DNA from 3 places in the Bradyrhizobium sp. Leo114 genome. Region 2 is predicted to be linked to each of the others. Evidence: riboswitches for the same ligand, from Rfam matches in the RefSeq annotation. Region 2 holds a riboswitch; each other region holds the start of a gene.
The links. A riboswitch is a leader RNA that binds a small molecule or an ion and turns the genes downstream of it on or off. The one in region 2 is predicted to bind cobalamin.
Positions count from the first base shown of each region.

Region 1: linked by a shared signal. The riboswitch ahead of ACZIRK_RS42780 (DUF1636 family protein) and the one ahead of ACZIRK_RS23250 (TonB-dependent receptor plug domain-containing protein) in region 2 are both predicted to bind cobalamin.
Region 3: linked by a shared signal. The riboswitch ahead of ACZIRK_RS22810 (TonB-dependent receptor) and the one ahead of ACZIRK_RS23250 (TonB-dependent receptor plug domain-containing protein) in region 2 are both predicted to bind cobalamin.

Region 1 covers NZ_JBUYEN020000087.1:11,127-16,816, forward strand. The annotation lists gene cobJ (precorrin-3B C(17)-methyltransferase) at 1-327, opposite strand, end outside; gene ACZIRK_RS42765 (precorrin-2 C(20)-methyltransferase) at 324-1,055, opposite strand; gene ACZIRK_RS42770 (precorrin-8X methylmutase) at 1,058-1,687, opposite strand; gene cobG (precorrin-3B synthase) at 1,687-2,850, opposite strand; gene ACZIRK_RS42780 (DUF1636 family protein) at 2,948-3,319, opposite strand; cobalamin riboswitch at 3,414-3,630, opposite strand; gene ACZIRK_RS42785 (hypothetical protein) at 3,748-3,948, opposite strand; partial or broken gene ACZIRK_RS42790 (CobD/CbiB family cobalamin biosynthesis protein) at 4,001-4,296, opposite strand; gene ACZIRK_RS42795 (hypothetical protein) at 4,318-4,500, opposite strand.
Region 2 covers NZ_JBUYEN020000019.1:60,560-66,249, reverse strand. The annotation lists gene cobD (threonine-phosphate decarboxylase CobD) at 1-523, shown strand, start outside; gene ACZIRK_RS23250 (TonB-dependent receptor plug domain-containing protein) at 555-2,402, opposite strand; cobalamin riboswitch at 2,653-2,853, opposite strand; gene ACZIRK_RS23245 (hypothetical protein) at 3,087-3,614, shown strand; gene ACZIRK_RS23240 (DUF3551 domain-containing protein) at 3,873-4,121, shown strand; gene ACZIRK_RS23235 (response regulator transcription factor) at 4,177-4,812, opposite strand; gene ACZIRK_RS23230 (response regulator) at 5,006-5,626, opposite strand.
Region 3 covers NZ_JBUYEN020000018.1:122,938-128,627, reverse strand. The annotation lists gene ACZIRK_RS22820 (MarR family winged helix-turn-helix transcriptional regulator) at 1-305, opposite strand, end outside; gene ACZIRK_RS22815 (PepSY domain-containing protein) at 440-1,888, opposite strand; gene ACZIRK_RS22810 (TonB-dependent receptor) at 1,891-4,164, opposite strand; cobalamin riboswitch at 4,289-4,488, opposite strand; gene ACZIRK_RS22805 (MarR family winged helix-turn-helix transcriptional regulator) at 4,580-5,122, opposite strand; partial or broken gene ACZIRK_RS22800 (ABC transporter substrate-binding protein) at 5,363-5,690, shown strand, end outside.

The DNA.
Region 1 (5,690 bases), on a different contig from region 2:
CACCCGGATCGGAAGCCCCTGGTATTGCGGCGTCTCTTCGAGCGCTTCGAACACGGCAGAAGCCATCGCAAAGATGCCGGAATCGCCAGAGGATACCAGCACCACGTTGCGTCCCTCTGATGCCAGCCGCAAAGCGTGGGCTGCGCGTTGCAACTCCATGCGATTGTCCGACGGATGGAACGTGAGCCCTTCGCGCGGCGCTACGCGCGCGACATAGGGCGCATAGCCCAGAATGTCGGTCGCGGTAGCTAGCGCGGCCGTCACCTCCGGCGTGACCAGCGCCTCATCGCCCGGCCCAAGTCCCGCGATCGTCAGCGATCCCGTCATGCGATGTTGTCCGCGCGCCATCCCGTTCCATGCACGAGCACGATTGCAAAATAGGGGCAATCGGTTTCCTCGACATCGACCAGCCGCGCGACACGCTCGCCCGGCATGGTGCCGCGCTCGACCAGCCAGGCATCATTGAGACGACCGGCGGAGGCGAGCGCACGGCGCACCTTTTGGAGGTTGCGCCCGGTCTTCATGACGACGAGCGCGTCCGAATTGCGCATCCGCCGTTCGAGTTCATCCTCCGCCATTGTGCCCATCAAGACGGTCGTCACGTCATCGCCCAACGCAATCGGCTGACCGACCACATTCCAGCAGCCGGCCATGCCCGGAATGCCCGCGATCACCTCGATCTCGACGCGGCCTCGCAGGCCCGCGTGCAAATGCATGAAGGAGCCATAGAAGTAGGGATCGCCTTCGCAGAGCACGACGACATCGACCGCGAGCGCAAGCCGCGCCAGACGCTCCGCCCATTCTTCATAGAAGCCGGCGAGCACGCGAAGGTAATCCGGACTGTCGAAGGAGAGCTCGGTGGTGACCGGATATTCCATCGGATATTCGGAGACATTGGCGGCCAGCATGCCTTCGACAATGCGGCGGGCCTGACCGGGACGCCCTTTCTTGCGGAAATAGGCGACGTGCCTGGCTGCGCGCACCTCGCGGTCCGCGCGCACGCTCATCAAGTCCGGATTGCCTGGCCCGAGGCCGCAGCAAATGATGCGCCCCATCGCTATTCGCTCCGGCTCGCGAGCGCGTTCACGGCGGCGACGGTGATCGCCGAGCCGCCGAGGCGTCCTTCAATTGTCAGGGCGGGCGCCGGCGGATCGGCCATCAGCGCGGCCTTGGATTCAGCCGCGCCGACGAAGCCGACCGGACAGCCAATGATTGCAGCCGGCCTCGGGCAATCGCGATCCTCCAGCATGTTGAGGAGGTGAAACAGCGCGGTGGGCGCGTTGCCGATCGCGACAAGGGCGCCATCGAGGTGCGGTCGCCACAGTTCCAGTGCCGCGGCCGAACGGGTATCGCGCATGGATTGTGCCAGTACGTGAACGGCGGGGTCGCCGAGCGTGCAGACGATGGCATTGACCGCCGGCAACCGCGCGCGTGTAATCCCCTCGGACACCATACGCGTGTCGCAAAGTACGGGCGCGCCGGCCTGCAGCGCATCCCGCGCCGCCGCCACCATGCCGGGCGTGAAACGGATATGGGCCTCGAGCCCTACCATGCCGGCGGCATGGATCATGCGCACGACCACCTGTTCTTCATCGGGCGTGAAGCGCGTCAAGTCCGCCTCGGCGCGGATGGTGGCAAAGGACTGTCGATAGATCGCTGCACCGTCGGTTTCATAAATGTGCGGCATCAGCGTCCTCCCGCCAGCATGGAGGGATTTTCGATGATGACGCCGTGGCTCAAGCCACGCATAACTGGCGCGGCGCGCGGCGAGCCGTCGCGGATGAGATCGAATCCGGCGCTGGTCGCAACCAGCGTGATCGCGGTCGCCCCGGAATGCGCGCAGCCCTTGGCGCAGCCCGAAACGTGGAGGCGCGCGTCCGCGGCGATGTGCGGCGCAAGCGCGGCAGCCAGCGTGCGGGTATCGGCAAGAGCCTCGCGGCAGCGCGGCGCGCCGCTGCAAGCGATGACGCGAAGCGCTGGGTCATCGGCCTCGGTGATGAGGTCCGCACCGCGCGGCATCGTGCGTGCTCCCTCAGCAAGAATCATCCGCCACGGTGTCATACGCAACCCTTGCGCATCTGCGGCAATAAGCCGAAGCGCCGAATGGGGCAGTTGCCCGAATGCGACGCCGACCATCGCACCCAGCGGACAAAGACCGGGACGAGGCACAGCGATCGTCGGTGCGGGCTCGGTCCTACCGAGCAGTGCATCCGGCAATCTCGCGCCGGCCATGATGTGGGCGGCCATGCGCCCTCGCCTGCCGCTGGTGCCGCCTGAGGTAATGAACCATTCGGCAAGCGCGACTGCAACGCTCACAGCGTCGCCGCGCGTAACGGAGCGACCAAACTCAGCGCCATCGGCGCGCACCAAAAGGCCGCCCGCGCGGCCACGCTCGATCCGAATGTCCGCGGATGCGCCAGCAAGCACCCGTTCCTTGCCGTCATCGACAGCGAAGCCAAATTTGGTCGGAAGAGCTAGCCCACTGCCGGCAAGGGCCTGCTCCAGTTCGGCTGCGAGCGAACGCGTGTCATCGCCTATGCCCCAGAACGGTGTCACCAGGATGTTGCGATGCGACTCGGCCTCCGGATCATGGTCAAGCAGCTTCAATTGGGCGAGACCGTCGAGCAGAGACAAGTGTCCCTGATCACTCACGCCTCTGATCTGGAAGTTGGCCCGGCTGGTCAAGTCGATCAAGCCGTTGCCGTAACACTCTGCCAGATCAGCCAGCCCTGCCGCCTGTGCCGCATCGAGCCTTCCGCCATAGGGGCGCACGCGGACCACGAGCCCGTCGCCTGACTGCATCGGCCGCAACGCGCCAGGGCACCAGCCCTTGATAGCGACCGTACTCATGACGCCTCGCGCGGCGCAGCCGCGATCGAATTTCGGCGCGTCTTCCAGAGTGATGCCAAGCCAGTGACGACCGTGACAGGGACTTTTGCGAGCGTGTTCATTCCGCGGCTTCTGGCAGGGCGGCGATAGGTGGAATGCGAGCGAGCGATTGTTTGCGGAAGATCTCCGGCCGGCTGCGCCATGGCACGATGCCATCGGGTGCCGCCGCGTAAGCTGACGCGCCGGCAATCACGTCGTGCGCGTTGCCATCGGACAAGCGACCGTAGACATAGGACCACCGTCCCGGCGCGCTGAGCGCGACCGAGCAGCCCTGGTTACAGGCGGACAGGCATTCGACGGGAACGACGACGCCGTCAGGCACGCCCGCGTCGAGAATAGCGGCATGCAGGCGCGCACCGGGCGTAATCTCGCCTTCCCCGAGCGTCTGGCCCGGGCGGCATGTGATGCAAACGTGAAGAGTGACGATCATCGCCCCTTCCTGAATTGACGGCGGGAAGCGATGAGGTGCACGAACCGTCCTTGAGGAGGCTTCGCTTTCCCCGTCGCGGAACACCCCGTCCGCCGGTCTCAACGTTGCGCTGGCAGGTCTCCCGGCTTGCGGAGCAGGGTCTTTCCCTTCGATCCCCGCCTTCCCGATCCCCAGGGGATCAGTGGCTTCGGGCATCTCTCCGGTCACGGTCGCGGGGGCGGCTGCTTTTCAGGCCAAGCCGTTTGGCTCGAGCCCTATCGCATTCCCTCTTCGCCTGTCGCAGAACAGGCACCAACGCGGGCCGACCATTTGCTCTGGGCCGCAACTTGTCAAGCCAAAGGGACCACGCCGGATGATGTCCGAACCAGATGCCGCCGAGGACGGGGACATCGTCGCGCCCGAGGGCTCCACCGACGCCCGCCACGCCATCAAAATGGCGAAAAAGGAGATGGTCCGCGAAAGATCAGGGCGACCAAGGACGGCGAAGAGGGACTGATCGGGCGCAGGTGATAAGCCAGGGCTAGCTCGGTAAAGCTTTCGTCGATCACTAGACGGCCGACACGCGGCAGGATCGAAAGAAGTTCACTCTGATCATGATGCTTTCCGTCGGGATCGTTCGGGTTGACCACGATCGCGAGCTCAGCCCTCGCGAGCGCCTCGAGTTCCCGCCGCGATGGTCTCGTGATACGCTCGCGGACCGCTGAGCCGCTCGCCGAGCGCTCCAGCTATGGCGGCTTCGAGCCAGCCGGCATTAATCGAGCGGCGCCGGTTCGCATCGCGCATCATGCATGACCACCCTGCGAAGACCGGGGCGCGCAGCACGAAGAGAACAGCGGTCAGGCGAGCTGGAATGAAGTTTGCCACATCATCGATGCGCGCGCCGCAGCCCAACCAAGAGCTTCGTGTCGCGGCGTATGATGGCCGATCATAGAGTCCAGTGCGTTGATCGCCTTGTAGCCGGCAATGCCAGGTACCCCACCCCGACCAAGCCGGGATTTCTACTTCAGCAAATATGCGCCTGCGAATTGTTCGGCCATCACCGCACGTTCTTCTTCAGTTTGACCCAAATGCGACATCGACCCGTGATGGTCCTTCGCATCCAGCGTATGATGGTCATTTCGATTTAGCACCTCCTCCATCCCTGCCGGATCAGGCTGCGTTGTCTCGTCGAGGATCGGCATGGGCATTTCGGTGGCAGGGCCTGGCGCGGCGAACGCTAAACTAGTCACAACCGATAGCGGAATGCCGAGTTGCACTCGGGGGAAGCTCCCTTCGAGGGCGTGATCGCGGCCTCGTGGGAGGGCCGCTACAGGTCACCTCCGCGGCCGAAGTCTCTCCGCGAAATCATGAAGCAAAAGGAAAGCAATGAGCGCGATTGACCACTGGTGAGTCGTGCGACATACGGATCTTTCTTTACAGGCGTCTCTGGTTGCTCAAATATCTTCTGCGGTGGGTCAGATATCCCCCTCCACATCTGTCACAGATAGGGAGGCTCTTCTATGATCCTATTCAGGATAGTCTTCGCAGTAAGCGCTATCTTGCTAACCAGGGATGCATTTGCGGAGCCAGGGAATCTGGATCGGGACAGCCCCATTTCGCTTTGGGTCGCCAGCAGACTGCACCGATCTGGGAATGACATACGTGAGGAGTGATTCAAAAGGGGACGGTGACAAATGCTGGACTGGAACGAAAGTGTATTGTTCAGGTTATCCCGCCCCTGAAGTTGCATTCATCGGTTATGATGCTTGTGACGGTTTTCAATGTCATCGAACGATGTGCGGTAGCAATCCCAGTCCGGGTCGGAGGGTAATCGCAAGTGAGTCTTGGTACTTCTGTCCTGCCTGCGGCAGTGCAAATATTAGAAGGATCTTGAGATTGAACAAAGTTCCTAACGCACAGATTGCGGGTGCTTGTCCGTGGCGATATTTCTAGGTTCGTGATCATTGGGCAGTGCGTAGGCGCAGTCAGCGCACATGATCGCCCGCTTGTCGCCGATGCAGGTCCGATCCTTGCCGCCGTTGTGCTTGCAATCGCGGCATTTGAATAGGTAGTCACCTGGCGCGCGGAAGATTGACGGAGCGGATCGCTCGAATTTTCGCCGACGTTCAGCGCCCGCATCGACCGGGTGATCGATTAGGCTGGCTACTTCCGGTATTGGCCCTTCGGCGACCTCGTCATAGGGAGCTATGCGGGAAACTGGGTGATGACGGACTGAGATAGGCGGCGTATCGAGGCGGGTGTCGAAGCCTGCCAGAACCTCTCAAGGAGAGCGATACGCCATGAACGAGACTAGCAACATTGTCCCGCTCCGTCAGCCCGACGAGATCGACGATCCACTGACCAATATCCTGCGTGCTGGTGCGCGGCAGCT
Region 2 (5,690 bases):
CGATCGTCGCGGAGGCTGGCTGGTTATCGATGAGGCCTTTGCCGATGTCGATCCCGGCATCAGTGCTGCCGCGATGAGCGCCGATCTCCCCATTCTCGTACTGCGCTCCTTCGGCAAATTCTATGGGCTCGCCGGACTTCGCCTTGGCTTCGTGATCGGCCGACGCGACATCGTCGAACGTATCTCCGCGGCGCTGGGTCCATGGTCGGTCTCCGGGCCGGCGCTTTGCGTGGGCACGGCCGCTCTGCGGGATCGATCCTGGGCTGATGCGATGCGTGCGAAGCTCGCTCGGCAGTCGAGCAAGCTGGATCAGGTCCTGACAGCGGCGGGCCTTCAGTTCGTCCGAGGGACGACGCTCTTTCGCCTTGCCTCCCATCCCGATGCCCCGACGTTGCACACCGAATTGGCCCGACGCCACATCTGGTGCCGGAGCTTTAACGGCGCACGCGAATGGCTGCGATTTGGCCTTGCGTCGGACGATGGTCTCGATCGCCTGGCCAGCGCGCTTGGTTCGGTCAAATAGCGCACCCCGCGCGCGCATCATCACATCCGCTTCACCAGTGGGCACTGAACCCGGCGTAAGCCGCAGGTCCGGTCGTGCCATAGTTGTACACTTCCTGATAGTGCTCATTGAAAATGTTCTCGCCGCGCAAGTACACCTTCCAGGTCTCATCGATCTTGTATTCGGTGTAGAGGTCGACGCGGACGTAAGGGGCGAGTGGTAGCGTCTCGTTTGAACCGCTGTAGCGCGTGGATACCGCGAGCACGCGTGGCTCGATCAGCCAGCCCTCGATCGGTGTGATCGGGAACGAGAATCTCGCCAGGTTTTCCGGCCGGCGCGCCAGCGTCAGGCCGGTCGAGAGATCCTTAGCCTGCAGATAGGTATAGGCGGCGTTGAATTTCAGGTAGCCCGGCAGGATATCGACGTTGACCCCTAGTTCCAGTCCGTCGGTTTCGGCACGCGAGACGTTGACGTAGTGCCCGAGCGGGTGCGCCGGATCGGTCACAAAGTCGATCAGGTTGCTGAACCTGTTGCCGAAGCCTGTCAGCGAAACCACAACGCGGCCTCCGAACAGGCTTTGGTCGATGCCGGCATCGTAGCCGAAGCTCTCCTCGGGACTGAGCGCGGAATTGCCATAGGTCGGCGCATAGAGCTGATAGAGCGTCGGGGCCTTGGCGCCTGTCCCGGCGCTCGCATGCAGCTTGGTGCCGGTCTCGGCGATCGTGTAAGCCGCGGTGGTTCGCCATGTCTCGAACCGTGCCACATCGACGACGTCGTCAACCCGGCCGCCCATCGTGATGTTGAGCCGCTCGCCGATCGGCAGTTGCCAGAGCGCAAACACTGAATTGGTGTCTTGCGTGCCTGCGAGCTGTGGCGTCGACGCTCCAGGAATCGGCAATAGGTTGGTGGTGGAGGTGCTCGCCGTTTCATGCTGCACACGGGATCCGACGATGAGCGATCCCAGCGGGCCGACCTTCAGGTTGCCCTGATATTCCAGGCCCGTGCTGTCGCCGACGAAATTGGAGAGGATGGATGTCGTGTTCTGCGGCAGCTTGTTGATCTTGTAGGTGACGTCGTCGAACGAGCGGTCGATATGCGTCTCAAATGCGCTCACGCTATGGGTGAGAATGCCGCCGAACGTGTCGAACGACGCACGTCCCCAGACCTGTTCGAGCAGGCGCGTCGCGCTCGACGGCGTGTCCGGGAACGTTCCGGAGGCCTGATCATAGGCGGACCGCGTGAATGAGGCCAGCATGCCCGTCTCCAGGCGTACGCCTTCGCCGGAATCGTAGCCGACGCGTGCCGAACCGCCGACGCGGTCGAAGCCATCGCGCTCGAGCGGGCCATACTTGGCTTCGAGCGCGGGGATGCGATAGCCGTAGCGTGAAAAGCCGTTGCTGTGCTGCCCGCTTCCCGTGAACGCGTAGGACCACGGCCCAGAGGTTCCGGTCAGCGCTGCGCTGGTGCTCGCCGTGCCGTAGCTTCCGCCCTCGGTGCTGACGTCGAGTTGTGCCGGACCGGTGCCCTTCTTGGTGATGATGTTGACGACGCCGCCGATCGCGTCAGATCCGTAGAGCGCGCTCTGCGGTCCTTTCAGCACCTCGATCCGCTGGATCGCGCCCGGGGCGAACATCGCGAAATCGAAGTCGCCGCTGGCGGCGGTCGGATCGTTGACCCTGATGCCATCGATCATGACCAGCGCCTGGCCGGTATTGGCGCCGCGCAAGCGCACATTGGTCGTCGCGCCTGGTCCGCCGCTTTCGGTGATATCGAGTCCCGGCACGGTCCGCAGCGCATCGACGAGCGAGGTCGGATTGCTGGTCGCGAGCATTTCGTGCGTGACCACGCTGACCGAGCTTCCGGTCCGGCTCGCCGGCTCCAGTGTACGGTCGGGAGTCACGACCACTTCGGGAGTCGCGGCCGGCGCCTCGTTACCGGGCGCCGGGCGCGCAGGATGGGTCGTTGAAGACCTTTGCCTATTCCTCGGGGCCGGCTTGGACCGGACCTCCGGATTGATGACAACAGCAGGAAGCTGTTCGGGACCCGATTGGGCCATGGCGCCAGTGTGACCGCACGCAGCAACGGCCGCACACCCGGCAAGAAAACGCCGCAAGTTCATTAATGCCCTTCCGCCGACCCACCGTCGAACGAGTTGATACCCGTCAACGGCCGGTCTCCTGGCTTGCGGTCGTCTCGCGATCCGCCTTCCCAAACCTGCTTGGCAGGCCCAGTGGCATCCGGATCGCAAATAGTCCGCTTACAGTTGCGGGGGCAGCCGCGGCATTGGGGAAGATTCCCGCACCGCGTTCCCGTTTCACCCTACAAAGGGCACCGATGACGCGTGCAAAGAAGCACAAGGCGGAGCAAAACTCAAATCGATAACGATCAGAACCCAACAGCATTTTTGCGGATCGCTGATAGCGGCGACCTGAATGACGAACACAGAAAGTTGCTGACAGGCGAAGGGACGGCAGATGGCAAATCCTACAGCCTTATGCGAGCATCACATGCCACCCACACGCGTCGCTAAACTTGGATGATACCGTTCATGTGAGCATCGACAGATTCAACGGAGGAACAGGAAATGTCGGTCCCATGCAAACTCGAACGCAGCCTCCTCAGTCACGACGAATACGAGACGATCCGCCTCACGCATCATCCCGCCATCTATGACGTCGAGCCGGCTGATCTTGCGGACATGCGATCCCGCTTGCGCAAGATGCGCGACAAGGAGCGAACGCTCGGCCGACAAAAGCGGCGAGAGACGCGCGGGAAAGGCCAGCCTCGCGGCGCGAACTTCCCCGGAACTGCCGATCGTCCATCACAACGCAAGCAGGTCTTTGCCGCGGCACTGAAGCGGGTGAACAGCGAGCTCAGGCGTCTTCACAATTTGGCAGCTCGCACCGCCAATGTCGAAGCGGCTCGAAAGGCTCTCGCGCTGCGTCGGGCCGCGGACTTCATTCCCTATCCCTCCGCCGGATCGACCGCCAACGAAGGCATGGTGCCGCGCTTGAGCACGCGCCGAAAAAAGATCGTCACGGGCGCGCGAATCGGACGGGTGTCGCAGGCGACGAAAGTCGCCCAGGCAATCCGCGATGCACGAGGGGCGTGAATCTGCGCTGATCGAGTTGGTGACAGCTTCGCTGCCATCGAGATCTTTGAAAAGCATGGGACTCCACCCATCCTACGGAAGGTCTGGACCCGTAATGCCTGTTCTCGACACCCGCGTCGTGGCTTCAGAATTCGGTGGCGCGATCGTGATCGGCGCGCTCTAGGGAATCTTGTCAAGCTCGCCCCCGGGGAATCATGTATTTTCAGGCGCGTCCTCCTTCGGCACTATGGAGATATCCTCAATGAGCGAGGTGATCTCATGCGCTACCTGATGGCACTCTTATCTGCGGCCGGCTTGATCTGGATTGCCGAAGCTGGTCCCGCTACGGCACGGGACTATCCCTATTGCCTGCAATCTCGAACCACTGGGATTCCGGGAGATTGCTCCTTCCGCACGCGGGCGGCATGTATGGCCGCGGCGTCGGGGCGAGGGGCCATATGCGCCGTCAATCCGCGCGTGGCATTCGGGCGATATCACCGGCGGGGCCGTGTGAACTCCAGCCAATGATCCAATACTCGCTGCGTAACCCGGCGCGACGACTGCCGCTCGAATTGTCTGCGCCTCAGGGCGCAACCAGCTTCTTGCGAATCGCATAGCGAACCAGCTCGGCTGTGGATGACATGCCAAGCTTGCGCATGGCGGACGCCCGATGGGTTTCGACAGTCTTCACGCTAAGCTTCAAGATGGAACTGATGGCCTTGTTGGTATGCCCCTCTGCAATCAACTGCACGACGTTCTGCTCCCGCGATGTGAGGAGCGCACTGGACTTGTTCTGTTTGTTGAGCTGGTAGTCGGTCAGCAATTTCTCCAACACGACGCTGGTAAAGTAAGGTCGGCCGTCGAGCAGAGCTTCGATTGCTGAAATGAGATGCTTCCTGGCGTCCGATTTGAGCAGGAAGCCACGTACCCCGGTCAGAAGAGCCTCGGTCAAAATCTCCTCACTTTCATGCATGGTGAGGATCAACACTTCCGAACGCAGACGAAGCGTCTTGATGCGGCGGCTGACTTCCAGTCCGTTTACGAGGGGCATGGAATAGTCGGCGATGATGACGTCCGGTCTCGTTTCCAACGCCAATGCGATCGCCTGCTCACCGTCGGGAGCTTCTGCAGTTACAATCCAATTGGAGCGCGTTTCAACGATCGCGCGAAGCCCGGAACGTACGACTTCATGATCATCCGCAATCAGGATGCGTTTCATGGCGTCGTTCCCTTGCGCTGGAACGGTCGATAGCGATAGCCGACAGCGAGGTCAGAATCATACCGATTGGCTTTCCGGCAGTTATCCCGCAAAACCCTCGGATTTCGCGGGAAATATACTGAGGTCAGCTTAGCCTCCCGGGCTCATGGCAGAACAAGCCGGAACATCAAGCGCCGGATCATGCTTTGGCGTGTCATGCTTCCAGCAGGCGGGCGCGAACCGCGTAGCGGACCAGATCCGCCGTCGAGTGGATATCCAGCTTGCGCATCGCGGCCGCCCGGTGCGCTTCGGCGGTTTTGACGCTGAGGTTCAGGATGGCGCCAATGCCTTTGTTGCTGTAGCCCTCCGCAATCAGCTTGACGACCAATCGCTCCCGCGGCGAGAGCCTGTCCCGATCTCCGGTCGAGACCTCGTTCGATTCAGGCGAACAGCTCTCGGTGCAAAATGGTTTATGCGCCAGAAGCGACTCAACCGCCGCCAACAACAGCCTGTTGGCATCCGATTTCAATACGAATGCCCGGGCGCCTGCCTCGAATGCCTCCTGGGCCAGCAGGCTGGAATTGTGGACCGTGAAGATCAATACTTCGGTTGGCAGGCGATACTCCCTGATCCGCCGCGCGACCTCCACTCCCGTCATGCGCGGCATGGAGAAATCGACGATTGCGACATGGGGTTGGTTTGCGATCGCCTCGGCAAGGGCCTTGCTGCCGTCGTTCGCCTCAGCAACGACTTCCCAGTCGGCACGTTGCTCCAGAACCGCGCGTAGTCCCGACCGCACCGCTTCATGATCGTCGGCGATAAGAAAGCGCTTCATGGCGGGTTAGCTCCCACTCGTGTTGCGTCGCAGGCTCGACCGGCACCAGTGACGCGAGTTCGGC
Region 3 (5,690 bases), on a different contig from region 2:
GCTTCTGTCAAAGAGAGAGTTGCTAGCTGAGTGTTCGAGGAGGGGGACTCACGTTGAAGCAGACCCGCTCTCTCCAACAGTTTCAATTGCCTCACGACAAAAGATGTATTCACCTGCAGCGTCTTCGCTATGGCCTCGACGGATACACCCTCGCGTCCGTCTAACTCGGCCAAGGCAACAATAATGATCCACTGAGCATCGGTTATGCCGAGATGCCGCGCCCAGTAGTGGCGAATGGCCTCCAGACGACTGACCATTGCGGTGACTTCCGAAATGAACCTGCGGCTCGCTTCGTAGTTTCTCATGGAAACCTGCCGACGTGAAATCTCCGCGTGTAGAGATACTGATCTCGCGCTCAGGTTTTGTAAAGGAGATTCGGCTTGGCTGCTGCGGCCTTTGTCCTGATCTCTTGGCTGTCACCGCGCGCCGGACATTGTCCCTAGGATCGCAGTCGCCGCCAGCCTATGACGATGCCACTCGTCGATATGATCATTCCAATGAGCGACAGCAGCAACACAGCGATGTCCCATGCTGGGCGATGGCGCAGCAGCGGCGGAAAATCGAGACTGTGCAGCGCATTGAACAGCCAGCGATACGCCCGGCGGCTGTTGTCGACGCGGCCGAGAATATCGCCATTGCGCGGATCAATGTAGAACCAGCTCTCAGCCGCGTCGTCGAAGCCCACGCGCAACACCGGCAGAAGCCGCTCATTGTGATGCGAATACCAATAATCATCGAACTGCTGGAGGCGGAGGCGCGCGGTCATCGCGGCGTTTGGCAACAAGCTATTCGCCGCTGAGAAAATCTCGTCGTCGGAAAGCACCTTCGTGGCGCCGCTTGCCGGATCGGCAACAGTCTGATCGCCGTCGCGGTCGGTGAGCACCATCAGCGGATGGCCGCCGAGCCAGACAAAGCGAGCTTCGACCGCTCCGAGCGGAGGCATCGATTGGAAGGCTGCGACAATCCGCGGCGCATCATGCCCAGCATATCGGACCGCCATCTCCCGGCTCGGGCCTCGGCCTGCAAAATACTCGCTCGGATTAAGCGACAGCCAACCGCTGAATGTCCATGTCAGGACGAAGATGCCGCCGATCAATCCGGCGATGTGATGCCAGGCCATCCATCCCCGATAAGGCGTGATGCTGCCCCGGGCATAACGCTGGCGCAATCGCAGCCGTAGAATGCCGATCCAGAAACCGGTAACCGCCACCACGAGGCAGATGCCTGATATCCAGAGCACCGCTTGCCGCCAAGTTGCGCCATCCTGGCGGAGGACCGTGGGATAGATCCAGTGTGGGATCGAGCCTAGCCAATTCCAGATCCGCTCACGTCGCGTGGTGTCGAGCGCCAGTTCACCGGTCTTCGCCGAGACATAGAGCTCGGTTCCGGCTTCATCTCCGAGCGACACCAGGAGGAGCGGCCGCAAGGGATCATAGCGCGCCGTGACACTCCATTGATCGCGTTCGATTGTGCCAATCAGCCTTGGATGCACGGCATTCGGATGATGGCGGGCGATCGCCAGCGCCTGCTCGGTCGTGATGTCCTCGATCGAATGACCGTCCGTTGCCGATATGGTCTTGCGTGCGCCATTCCAGTCCAGCAGCCGATAGACGGGGATATCGTTCAGCATGACGAGGCGAAGATCGCGCGGATAGTTCGCAACACCGGCGATGGCCATGGCCCGATCGGGCGCCACGAGCACGCGGTCCCAGGCGATCGGTGGCAGCGCCGCCCAGCGCTCGCGATCGGTCAACTGCGGGAACGCCACGTACATCATGACGATGCCCGAGACGAACCACATCGCAAACAGCAGGCAGGTCGCGATGCCGATCCAGCGATGGGTGATGTAAAGCCACCGCCGTCCTTTCCGGATCAACGCGCGGCGCATGATCAGAACTTCACGTTGACGGACACTTCTGCCGTGCGCGGCATGCCGAGCAGCCATTGCCCGGAAGGGGCGGACGTGGCGTAGACAGTGTCGAAGAGATTGTAGAGGCGAAGCGCCACCGTGGTTTGCCCGTCAGGCTTCCAGCGCAGTCCGCCGTTGACCACGGTGTAGGCGGGGCGAAGCTGGGTATTGGCGTTATCGGAGAATGTTTGCCCTACGATCTGCACGCCGCCGTAGACGGACCAGTTCGGCGCGAAGTCCCAGGTCAGCCACACGTTCGATACCTGCTGCGGCACATTCGTCGGAACGTTGCCGGCGTAGCTGACGAGTTTGCCGCCCACCACCTGGCTGAAGTTGTCGTACCGGGCCCGCAGCACCGCGAGATTGGCATCGACGCGCCAACCATCATTCAGTGCCAGGCCGATCGATGCTTCGATCCCGCGCGACGATTGCTGGCCGACTTGCAGCGCCAGGCCGGCGGGATTGTTGGGATCCGGGACCAGCAGGTTGTTCTTGACGATTTCGTAACCTGCCAGCGTCCATTCACCACGGCCGCCCCAGAATGATTGCTTGACCCCAACCTCGGTTTGCTTGCCCGTGGCAAGCTGGAAGGTTTTCTGCGTGGCCGACAGCGAGATGAGATTGGTGACGGGATCGACGGCTGTCGCATACTGTCCGTAAAAGGCGAGGTTCGAGACGGGCGTGTAGACCACGCCGGTTCGCCAGCTCGTGCCCGACAGCGAGATATCGAAATTATTCGTTGGTGTCCTGTAATCGGTGCGGTCGACATCCGGCCGGTCGAACCTGATACCGCTTACAACGGACAACTGATCGGTCAGCGACAGCCGGTCCTCGGCAAACAACGCATATTGATTGACGATCGCATTGTAGCCGGGCGTGGTTCGCGTCGTGGAGGTCGCAAAAGACCCCATGTCGCCGGCATAGGGATCAACCGAAGATGCGCCGCCATAGGGCGAATTGTTGGTGTGGGTAAAATCGATCCGGTTGACGTCGAAGCCCGCAACGAACTCGTTGGCGAAGCCCAGCAGATGACCACGAAACGTTGCGTCCATCCGGTTACCGACCTGAGCCTGGTCGTGGAATATCTCGATGTAGCTGGTTCGGTCGATCAACCGTGTTGCAGGATTCCAACTATAGTTCTCGACATCACGCCAATGCCGACGGCTGGTCAGATAGTAGAGTGTGTTCTGGACCTTGACTCCTTCCGTCACGTCCCACTCGGTCTTGAACTGGCTCCAGTTATCCTGATAGCGGATCGCGCTGTCGAGCACGTTGTAGTTCTTGAACCGCAACGTGTCGTCGATCCCGCCGTTGATCAGCGGTGTGCCGAAATAGCGCGAGGGGCTTCGATTGCTGTAGTCGTTCGAGAGTGTGAAAGCGAGGTTTTCGGCGGCCTGGACCCGCACCGCGGCGGAGACCGCAACATTCGACGTCTCGTCGCGATCAACCCAGCCGTTCGAGATGTTGCCGATGGCATTGACGCGATAGGATACGTTCGGATTGATCGGGCCGCCGCTATCCACCGCAATGCGTCGCGTCGTATTGGTGTCGAGCGATATCTCGGCATCGTTGTAGGGCGTCGTGACCGGTTTCTTGGGGATCACATTGATGATCCCACCAATTGCGCCTTCCCCGTACAGAACGGAGGCTGGCCCGCGCATGACCTCGATGCGATCCGCCGACCACGTATCGAATGGAAAGGTCACGGTTCCTGCGCCAACATAGAGGCGAGTGCCATCGTACAGCGTCATCACCGAATTGCTTCCGGTGAAGCCGCGCGTGCTGAACGAGAGGCCGCCATTGCCGGGCGCCGGGCTCGCGGTAAAGCCCACTGCGTTCTGGGTGACCGCGTCCGTGACATTATGCTGGCCGCGTTCTGCGATGGTCTGCGACGTAATCGTTTCGACGCTGGCGGGCGTCTGCAGCGGAGTGAGGTTGAGGCGGCTGCCACTCGCGTTCAGCTTGTTCAGGTTTAGCGTCGGAGATGGCCTGTCGGATGTTGCGGAGGGCGTGGTGCTTCGCGCCGCCGGGCTCCGGCTCGACTGAGATTGCGCAGGTCGCGCTGCGGAAGTTGAACGCTGATGATTGAGACGCTTTGCCGCAGGCTTTTGCGGCTGGATAACGCTCACCGGAGGCAAGACATGGGACGTCTCAGGCTGCTGGGCCTTTGCCGAAGAAGATTCGAGCAGGAGAACCGGCAGGAAGTATCTGAAAGCGAGCCGCGCAGCATCACGCTGCCTTACGATAGGAACGATAGAGAGCACGAGCAGACCTCGGTATGACGTCAGTGGCACGTCACCGCAAACGAGGTCTCGCTCGAACGTGCCTATGGCACGCCGGACGAAAACAATGTCTGTACTCCCCGACCGACATTTTTGCGTGTGACCACGGCTGACGGCAGGTCTCCTGGCTTGCGGGTCCCAACCCTTCGTCGCCTTCCCAGGACCGAGGCTCCCAGTGGCGCATGACGAAAGATTCGCCGCTCACAGTTGCGGGGGCAGCCGCGGCATAGAGGAGAAGTCCCCGCACCGCGTTCCCTTTTGATCCCCGTAAGGGGAACCGTCAGTCGTGATCTAGGAGGTTGTCTGAGCCGAAGTCAATCCTCTCATTGCAGGCTCTGGACGGAGCGGAGAAGCCACGTCGGGCCGGCCGGCCAAGCCGTCCTTGGTATCAAACATCTGCGAGTCCAGAGGGATCTTCCGCAAGCCGCTCTGCCCATCTCAGATCGTCCTTGTCTACAAGCTTCTCGTGCACGGCGAGGAACGCATTCGTCGCATCAGGGCCGCAATCGGCCAAAGCGGCCTCCAGGCGCGCGAATTGCCGGCGGAGCACTGTCTGAACAAGTTTGCGGCCTTTGGCCGTAGGGTAGAGTCGTTTCTGCCTTCGGTCCTCTTCGCCAATCTTCGCGATCAGCAGGCCGTCCTTGACGAGTTGCCGCATGGTCGGATTCAAATTCTGGTGCGACACACGCATCGCACGCAAGAGATCACTGACCGTCGCTCCCGGATTCATCGCGGTCAGAACCAACACACGATTGTGCAGGCGGGTGAGACCGTAGGGCTCCAGTGCGGCTTCGGCGTCTGCGGCAAGAATCACGTTGGCGAAGAAATGCAGCAAAAACGCCTTCAGAGTCTTTTTGCGAAGATCGGCTGGGACTTCTGACTGCGCCTTAGAGGCGTGAGAGGAATTCTGCTGCTTCACCAAACCGACCATCCCTGTGAATCCGCCACCTCCTTAACCGACAATCTAGGTCCCAGCCAGACGTCCCGCAACGCCAAATATCACAATAAACTTGTACTATATAAATTATTGGGGTATCTGTCGCCATCCGGTCGCAGGTTTCAGTGCCGTGACCGGCCTTAGGCTGGAGACAGTCGTTCTGTCGCCACTTGGGGCAGGAACGCACGACAGCTTCGAGCAAAAACAACAGAGCTGTTAGGATGGGAGGAAATTGTGAACTGGAAATTTTGGACGGCTTCGATTGCGGTTCTTGTTGCAGTGCTGGCGGCGCCGCCCGCAAATGCAGGGCCAAACGGCATCACCATAGGGGTGCTCAACGATCAGAGCGGACCCTACGCCGACGGCTCGGGAAAAGGTTCGGTCGTAGCAGCGCAGATGGCGATCGAAGATTTCGGCGGAAGCGTGCTCGGCAAACCGGTGAAATTGATCTCGGCCGATCACCTGCAAAAGGTCGACGTAGCGACATCCATTGCCCGCAAATGGCTCGACGTCGAGCAAGTCGACCTTATCCTCGACGTTCCGAACTCCGGAATCCTGCTCG